DNA from 2 places in the Bradyrhizobium sp. CIAT3101 genome. Region 1 is predicted to be linked to the other one. Evidence: riboswitches for the same ligand, from Rfam matches in the RefSeq annotation. Region 1 holds a riboswitch; the other holds the start of a gene.

The links. Region 1 has a riboswitch for S-adenosylmethionine ahead of QA645_RS04790 (homoserine O-acetyltransferase). Riboswitches for the same ligand answer to the same signal wherever they lie in the genome.
Region 2: it holds a riboswitch for S-adenosylmethionine, as region 1 does, so the genes downstream of both, QA645_RS42020 (O-succinylhomoserine sulfhydrylase) here and QA645_RS04790 (homoserine O-acetyltransferase) in region 1, are expected to answer to the same signal.

The regions. Positions count from the first base shown of each region.
Region 1 is NZ_CP121634.1:1,052,425-1,056,608, reverse strand. It holds gene metW (methionine biosynthesis protein MetW) at 1-391, opposite strand, end outside; gene QA645_RS04790 (homoserine O-acetyltransferase) at 394-1,596, opposite strand; SAM riboswitch at 1,689-1,768, opposite strand; gene QA645_RS04785 (chorismate mutase) at 1,963-2,811, shown strand; gene hisC (histidinol-phosphate transaminase) at 2,846-3,940, shown strand; gene QA645_RS04775 (prephenate/arogenate dehydrogenase family protein) at 3,937-4,184, shown strand, end outside.
Region 2 is NZ_CP121634.1:9,071,420-9,075,603, forward strand. It holds gene QA645_RS42010 (hypothetical protein) at 1-347, opposite strand, end outside; gene QA645_RS42015 (2'-deoxycytidine 5'-triphosphate deaminase) at 531-1,637, opposite strand; SAM riboswitch at 1,748-1,827, shown strand; gene QA645_RS42020 (O-succinylhomoserine sulfhydrylase) at 1,902-3,089, shown strand; gene QA645_RS42025 (SGNH/GDSL hydrolase family protein) at 3,239-4,184, opposite strand, start outside.

The DNA.
Region 1 (4,184 bases):
AATTCGGGAACGACACGATGGCGCGACGGCCGATGCGCAGCAAATTCTCCAGCACGGCCTTGGGCTGCCGCGTCGCCTGCAGCGTCTGCGACAGGATCACGTAGTCGAAGGCGTCATCGGGATAGTTGACGAGGTCGGTATCGGCATCGCCCTGCACCACCGCGAGGCCTTTTGCCACGCAGCGGTTGACGCCCTCGCGCGACAGCTCGATGCCACGGCCGTCAATGCCGCGGGTCTCGAGCAACTGAAGCAGATCGCCGTCGCCGCAGCCGACGTCGAGCACTTTCGAGCCCGGCTTGACCATCTCGGCGACCAGCAGATGGTCGGCGCGAAACGGGCCGGACTGCTCCGCAGTGAGACCGTTGAGCGGCAGCACTTGCTGTACAGACATCGCTAGCCGTCCTTGCTGGTGAGCCCGCGCGCCTTGCCTGCCGATTGCAGGAAGGCGCGGGAGATGTCGAAGAATTCGGGCACGTCGAGCAGGAAGGCATCGTGGCCGCGGTCGGTCTCGATCTCGGCAAACGACACCCGCGCACTCGACGCATTCAGCGCGTGCACCAGCGCGCGCGACTCCGAAGTCGGGAACAGCCAGTCGCTGGTGAAGGAGACCACGCAGAAGCGGGTCTGGATTCCCGCGAACGCTTTCGCCAGCACGCCGCCATGGTCGCCGGCGATGTCGAAATAATCCATCGCGCGCGTGAGATAGAGATAGGAGTTGGCGTCGAAGCGCTCGACGAAGGACGAGCCCTGGTAGCGCAGATAGGACTCGACCTGGAAATCGGCATCGAACGAGAAAGTCGGCAGCTCGCGGTCCTGCATGCGGCGGCCGAATTTTCGATGCAGTGCTGCGTCCGAAAGATAGGTGATGTGCGCAGCCATGCGCGCGACCGCGAGGCCGCGATGCGGATGGATGCCCTGATCGGCGTAGGCGCCGTTGTGCCAGTCGGGATCGGCCATCACGGCCTGGCGGCCGAGCTCGTGGAAGGCGATGTTCTGTGCCGAATGCCGCGTCGAACAGGCAATCGCCAGCGCCGAGTAGACGCGCTTGGGATAGGCCGCGGTCCATTGCAGCACCTGCATGCCGCCCATCGAGCCGCCGACGACGGCGAACAGCGTGTCGATGCCGAGCCGGTCGATCAGCATCGCCTGCGCGCGCACCATGTCGGGGATGGTGATGACGGGGAAATCCAGGCCCCACACCTTGCCGGTTGCGGGATTGATCGAGGCGGGCCCCGTCGAGCCCATGCAACCGCCGATCACGTTGGAGCAGATGATGAAGTAACGGCTGGGATCGAGCGGACGGCCGGGACCGACCAGCGTCTCCCACCAGCCGGATTTGCCGGTGACGGGATGCACATTGGCGACGTGCTGATCACCGGTCAGCGCATGGCAGATCAGCACCGCGTTGGAGCGATCGGCGTTGAGCTCACCATAGGTCTTGTAGGCGATCTGGAACGGGGTGAGATCGATGCCACAATCGAGCCGCAGCGGCTGGTCGGCGCCGAACTGCGCGACCTCCGAACTCGGATGATCGACCTCATGCGACCGGTCGTCGGCACTGATCGCGGGACTGGGGACAGACTTGACGCCAACCATCTCTGACCATCGACCTCGTTTGCGATCAAACGTGAGACCGCGATGAAATCAGGCCATAAAAAACCCGGCCTGAACGATAGGTTCGGCCGGGATCGAAAGCGTCCCCGGCCTGTTTAGCGAGTTTTTTAACGTGGCTGCAAGCCGGCCGGCTCAAATGACCACGGAACAGGCAAAAACCTACCGGCTTGGGCCCTTTTCGTCAAGTCACGGTCCGGATAAGCCAAAATGGCCTCTCTGCGGGCTCCCTGGCAGGTCGTCATTTCTCTTTGCTTTCGCCGCCCTGACTGCCTAATCAAGACATCGACCGCAGCGGATCCGGCTTGCCCGATCCGCATTGGAACGCCACTCACAACAGCACTCGCAGATATGTCCCAACGTCCGCCCGCGCCACCATCTCTCCAGGAATTGCGCAAGGAGATCGACGCGATCGACGAGGGCATGCATCGCCTGCTGATGCAGCGCGGCGACATCATCGACCGCCTGATCCAGGTGAAGCAGACCCAGGAGGTCGGCTCGGCGTTCCGCCCGGCGCGCGAAGCCTCGATGATGCGTGACATCGTGCAACGCCACCGTGGCATTCTGCCGCTCGACACGGTCGAGAGCATCTGGCGCGTCATCATCTCGACCTTCACCTATGTCCAGGCGCCGTTCTCCGTGCATGCCGACATCTCGGTGAGCGAGCCGGCGATGCGTGATTCCGTGCGCTTCCATTTCGGCTTCACGGTGCCTTACGTCGCGCATTTCAGCGCGCAGGCGGCGGTCGAGGCCGTGGCGAAATCCAAGGGCGACCTGGCGCTGGTCTCGGCGACATCGAGCCGCACGCCGTGGTGGCTGGAGTTGGAGGCTGATGGTGCGCCGAAGATCATTGCGCGCATGCCCTTCGTCGAGCGCGCCGACCATCCGGCGGCGCTGCCCGTATTCGCGATCTCGCGCGTCGCCGACAGCGCCGTGGTGACGGAGGTCGAGACCTTCAGCGTGCGCGTGTCGGGGTGGAACGCCGAGGTCGCGCGGGCGCTGTCGCCGCTCGCCGATATCGTGGCGGTGCCCGATACCGCCTTCGACGGCGCAGCGTTGCTGGTCTCGGTCACCAGCGACACCAGCATCGACAAAATCAGGGCTGCTCTGATCGAGGCAGGGGCCTCGGTGCGCTCCACGGCTCTCGTCGGCAGCCACGCAACGCGCTATACGGTGCCCCCGACCGGGCCGAAATCGTAAATCGCGTACCGCCTAAGCCTATCCGGAGTTGAAGATGTCCCGCCCCGTGCCGAATCCCGGCATTCTCGATATTGCGCCCTACACGCCCGGCAAGACCCCGGTGCCGGAGCCGGGCCGCAAGGTGTTCAAGCTCTCGGCCAACGAGACGCCGTTCGGACCCTCGCCCAAGGCGATCGAGGCCTTCAAGCACGTCGCGGACCATCTGGAGGACTACCCGGAAGGAACCTCGCGCGTGCTGCGCGAGGCGATCGGCCGTTCTTTCGGGCTCGATCCGAACCGCATCATCTGCGGCGCCGGCTCGGACGAAATCCTCAACCTGCTCGCCCACACCTATCTCAGCCACGGCGACGAGGCGATCTCGACCACGCACGGCTTCCTGGTCTACCCGATCGCGACGATGGCGGTCGGCGCCAAGAACGTGGTCGCGGCCGAGAAGAACCTGACCTGCGACGTCGACGCCATCCTCAAGGCGGTGACACCGAAGACGAAACTGGTCTGGCTCGCCAACCCCAACAACCCGACCGGCACCTATATCCCGTTCGACGAGGTCAAGCGCCTGCGCGCGGGCCTGCCGTCGCACGTGCTGCTGGTGCTGGACGCCGCCTATTGCGACTATGTCTCGCGCAATGATTACGAGATGGGGATCGAGCTCGTCGCCACCACCGACAATACGGTGGTGACGCACACCTTCTCCAAGATCCACGGCCTCGCGGCCCTGCGCATCGGCTGGATGTTCGGCCCCGAGCACATCATCGACGCCGTCAACCGCATCCGCGGTCCGTTCAACGTGTCGACGCCGGCGATGTATGCCGCGGTCGCCGCGATCGAGGACACCGCGCACCAGGCGATGTCGAAGCAGTTCACCGAGACCTGGCGCAACTGGCTCACCGAGGAGATCACCAAGCTCGGACTGAAGGTGACCCCGGGCGTTGCCAATTTCGTGCTGATCCACTTCCCGCAGGAAGGCAAGACCTCGGACGCGGCCGATGCCTATCTCACCAAGCGCGGCCTCGTGCTGCGCGCGCTGAAGAACTACGGCCTGCACCACCAGCTGCGCATGACCATCGGCACCGAGGAGGCCAACCGCCTCGTCGTCGACGCCCTGCGCGACTTCATGGCCGACAAATGAGCGTGGACCCGCACTTCCAGCGCGTCGCGCTGATCGGCTTCGGTCTGATCGGCGGCTCGATCGCGCGTGCTGCCAAGCTTCAGGGCTTGGCTGGCGAGATCGTCACCACCGCGCGCTCGGAGAAGACGCGCGCGCGGGTGCTCGAGCTCGGCATCGTCGACCAGGTCGTGGCGACCAATGCGGAAGCCGTGAAGGACGCCGATCTCGTCATCCTCTGCATTCCCGTCGGCGCCTGCGGGCCGGT
Region 2 (4,184 bases), 1.3 Mb from region 1:
GCCGGGCCCTTCCAGATCCATCGCGGCGGCGGATAGCGGATCCAGGCCTTGGTGTCGCTCTCATACATGTATTCGACGTGGACACCGCCGATCCAGTTGGAGAGATAATGATACTGAGCCGCCGCCACCGCCGGCGGCAGATGATCGACCCCGAGCTTCTTGAGACCGGGCAGGAAGCGCTCCTGCTGCTGGCGGCGGAAGACGCGGAAGACGAATTCAGCAGCGTCCGCCGTGCCGCGCCGCGTGACCACGGTGAGGATGAGGCCGGTGAAGTAAGCGTGATAGAGGTCGGCGACCGCGCGCCAGCGTTTCCATTGGGCTTGTTGCGCGGCGTCAGCTGCGGTCATCGTTTGCTCCCGGCTTGTTGTTTTGCGGGAGTGTGTCATCGCGGATCGGGTGACGCAATCTCCGCTGTCATCGCCCGGCGAAGACCGGGCGATCCAGTATTCCAGAGGCGATTGTGATGGAGCCGATAGGCCGCGGCGTACTAGATGCCCCGGTCAAGCCGGGGCATGACAGCGTGTGTGCAGCTACACCCGGAAATGCTTGCTCAGCTTGAGGCCCTGCGCCTGGTAGTTTGAGCCGATGCGCTGGCCGTACATGGCGTCGGGGCGCGCGAGCATCTTCTCGTAGACGAGGCGGCCGACGATCTGGCCGTGCTCGAGGATGAACGGCACTTCGCGCGAGCGCACTTCCAGCACGGCGCGAGATCCCAGCCCGCCCGCGCCGGCATAGCCGAAGCCGGGATCGAAGAAGCCGGCATAGTGCACGCGGAATTCGCCGACCAGCGGATCGAACGGCACCATCTCCGCGGCGTAATCGGGCGGCACCTGCACGGCTTCCTTGGAAGCGAGGATATAGAACTCGCCGGGATCGAGGATCAGGCTGCCGTCGGGACGGGCCGAGATCGGCTCCCAGAAATCTTCCACCGCGTAGCCGGAGCGGCGATCGACATCGACCACGCCGGTGTGCCGCTTGGCGCGATAGCCGACGAAGCCCGTGCTTTTCTCGCCGGAGAGATCGACGGAGACGGCAACGCCGCCGGTGAGATCCGCATCGTCGATATCGACCAGACGCTCGGTGGCATGCAGCGCATCGAGCGCGTCGGCATTGAGGATGGCGTCACCGGTGCGGAAGCGCACCTGCGACAGGCGCGAGCCCTCACGCACCAGCACCGGAAATGTCTTCGGGCTGATCTCGGCATAGAGCGGACCGTGATAGCCGGCGCCGATCATGTCGAAACGACGGGTGCCGTCGGCGATCACGCGGGTGAAGACGTCGAGCCGTCCGGTCGAGCTTTTGGGGTTGGCGGCCGCGACGATCTCCGGCGGCAGCGCAAGGCTCTCGAGCAGCGGCACGATGTAAACGCAATTGGTCTCCAGCACCGCACCGTCGGCGAGGCTGAACTCGTGCAGCTTCAACTGATCGATGCGCTCGGCGACGGTGGCACCGGGGCCGGGCAGGAAGCTCGCGCGCACGCGATAGGCGATGTCACCGAGGCGCAGATCGAGGCTCGCCGGCTGGATCTGGCTTTCGACGAAATCGTACGCGGGCAGGATGAGGCCCTCTTCCGCCATCGCCGCGATCATGCGGTCGGGCAGGATACCATTGGCGTCGGCGGCAACCGTGAACGTCAACCGGGGGTCCTCATCGGGGGTCAAATACATCCGGACATGCGGGAAATACTAGCCTTTTACGGCTATCCGATGGACGCCTTGACGAAAAGGGCATTGCGGAATATGAGCATCACTTATCCCGTGGTGATTTGAGCCGGCCGGCTTGCAGCCACGTTAAATAAGTCGCTAAACAGGCCGGGGACCTCTGTGATCCCGGCCCGTGGAGATTTCCAGGCCGGTTTTTTTGTGACCGTTTTAGCGTCAACGGTCATGTCGGAGGGTCCTATGTCGAAGTCGCCTGCCAACTACCGTCCCGAAACCCGCCTAGTCCATTCCGGCACCCTGCGTTCGCAATATGGCGAGACGTCGGAGGCGCTGTTCCTGACCCAGGGCTATGTCTACAACAGCGCCGAGGAGTGCGAGGCGCGGTTCAAGGGCGAGGACCCCGGCTTCATCTACTCGCGCTACTCGAACCCGACGATCGCGATGTTCGAGCGCCGCATGATCGAGCTCGAAGGCGCAGAGGCCGCGCGCTCGGCGGCAACAGGCATGGCCGCGGTGACGACGGCGATCCTGGCGCCGCTGAAAGCCGGCGACCATGTCGTCGCGTCTCGCGCGCTGTTCGGCTCGTGCCTCTACGTCATTCAGGATCTGCTGCCCCGCTACGGCATCGAGACCACGCTGGTCGACGGCGCCAATCTCGACGAATGGCAGCGCGCGCTGAAGCCGAACACCAAGACGTTCTTCCTGGAGAGCCCGACCAATCCGACGCTCGACGTGCTCGACATTCCCGGCATCGCCGAGATCGCGCATAGCGGCGGCGCGCGGCTCGTCGTCGACAACGTGTTCGCCACGCCGATCTGGCAGAGCCCGCTCGCACTCGGCGCCGACGTCGTCGTCTACTCCGCGACCAAGCACATCGACGGCCAGGGCCGCTGTCTCGGCGGCATCATTCTGTCGTCGGAAGCCTTCATCGCCGAGCACATCCACAATTTCATGCGCCAGACCGGCCCGTCGATCTCGCCGTTCAACGCCTGGGTCCTGCTCAAGGGCCTGGAGACGCTCGGCGTGCGCGTGCGCGCGCAGACCGACACCGCGGCGCGCATCGCCGACGTGCTGGCGAGCCATCCGAAGATCGCGCGACTGGTCTATCCCGGTCGGGCCGATCATCCGCAGGCCGCGCTGGTGAAGAAGCAGATGCGCGGCGGCTCGACGCTGGTCGGCTTCGAGGTGAAGGGTGGCAAGGCGGCGGCGTTCCGCGTGCTCAACGAGCTGAAGCTTGCAAAGATCTCGAACAATCTCGGCGACGCCAAGAGCCTCGTCACGCATCCGGCGACGACGACGCATCAGCGGCTGAAGCCGGAAGTGCGCGCCGAGCTCGGGATCGGCGAAGGCTTCATCCGCTTCTCGGCCGGGCTCGAGCATGCCGACGATCTGATCGAGGATCTGACCGCGGCGCTGGAGAAGGCGTGAGAGCTTCCTGTCGTCCCGGCGAAAGCCGAGACCCATAACCACAGGATTAGGTTTGGCGAAGACTGGTAGTTAAGCGGTCTCCGGTACTAGCGCCGAAATCCACCGATAGATCACGCGGTATGGGTCCCGGCGTTCGCCGGGACGACAAATCACATCGGCCGGTACGTCCGCACGTCCGCGGGCACGTTCACGCCGAGCTTGATCTGGCCGACCGAGCGGATGATGTCGTCGCCGAGCAGCTGGGCGAAGCAGGCATAGCCCCAATCGTTCATGTGCAGGCCGTCGGCGATGACAAAGCTCTCGACCGGGAGCGCCTGCTTTTCATGCCATTCGCGCATCACTTCGAAGCGCGGGAAGATACCGACGTGACGGAGCTCGGCGACCTTGCCGAGCAGCTTCACCATCCTGCTTGCCCTTTCGGGACGCTCGGTGACGCGCGGCGAATATTGCGGATCGACCAGCACGACGTCGGCATCGCCTGCGGCCTGGATGCGGGTGACGCCGTCCTCGACCATTTTGGCGGTGTCGCCGGGATCGAGATCGCGCAGCACGGCGTTGGTGCCGACCTGCCAGATCACGAGATCCGGATGCACGTCGATCACCTCCTTCTGGAGGCGCTTCATCATCTCGGGCGCGTCCTCGCCGCCGATTCCGGCATTGATGACGGTGATGTCGGCGGTGGGATATTGCCGGCGCAGCTGCGCAGCGAGACGGTTCGGATAGTTGAAGTCGGGCGAGCTCGCGCCGTAGCCCGCCGTCGACGACGAGCCGAATGCGACGATCACGACGGGCTTACCCGCGACGAGCTTGCTCGCGACATGCGGCAGCGAGCCCATCGTGTTCGCACCGCCCTTCGGCGACAGACACGGCACGCGGCTGAAAATGTCGCCGGCGGATTTCGCGACCTGCTTCACCTTGTCGATGGCGCGCGAGGTGAGGCCGCGCTGCTCGGCGGACGACGTCGCGGCAATCGTGGTCTGGGACGGTGATGCCGGTGCGGGATTAGCGCCCTGCTGCGGCGCCGGCGTCGCCTGGGCAGCCTGAGCGCGCGCAGGGGCCCGCAACACCATGGGCGTCAGCATCAGCAGCGCCGCC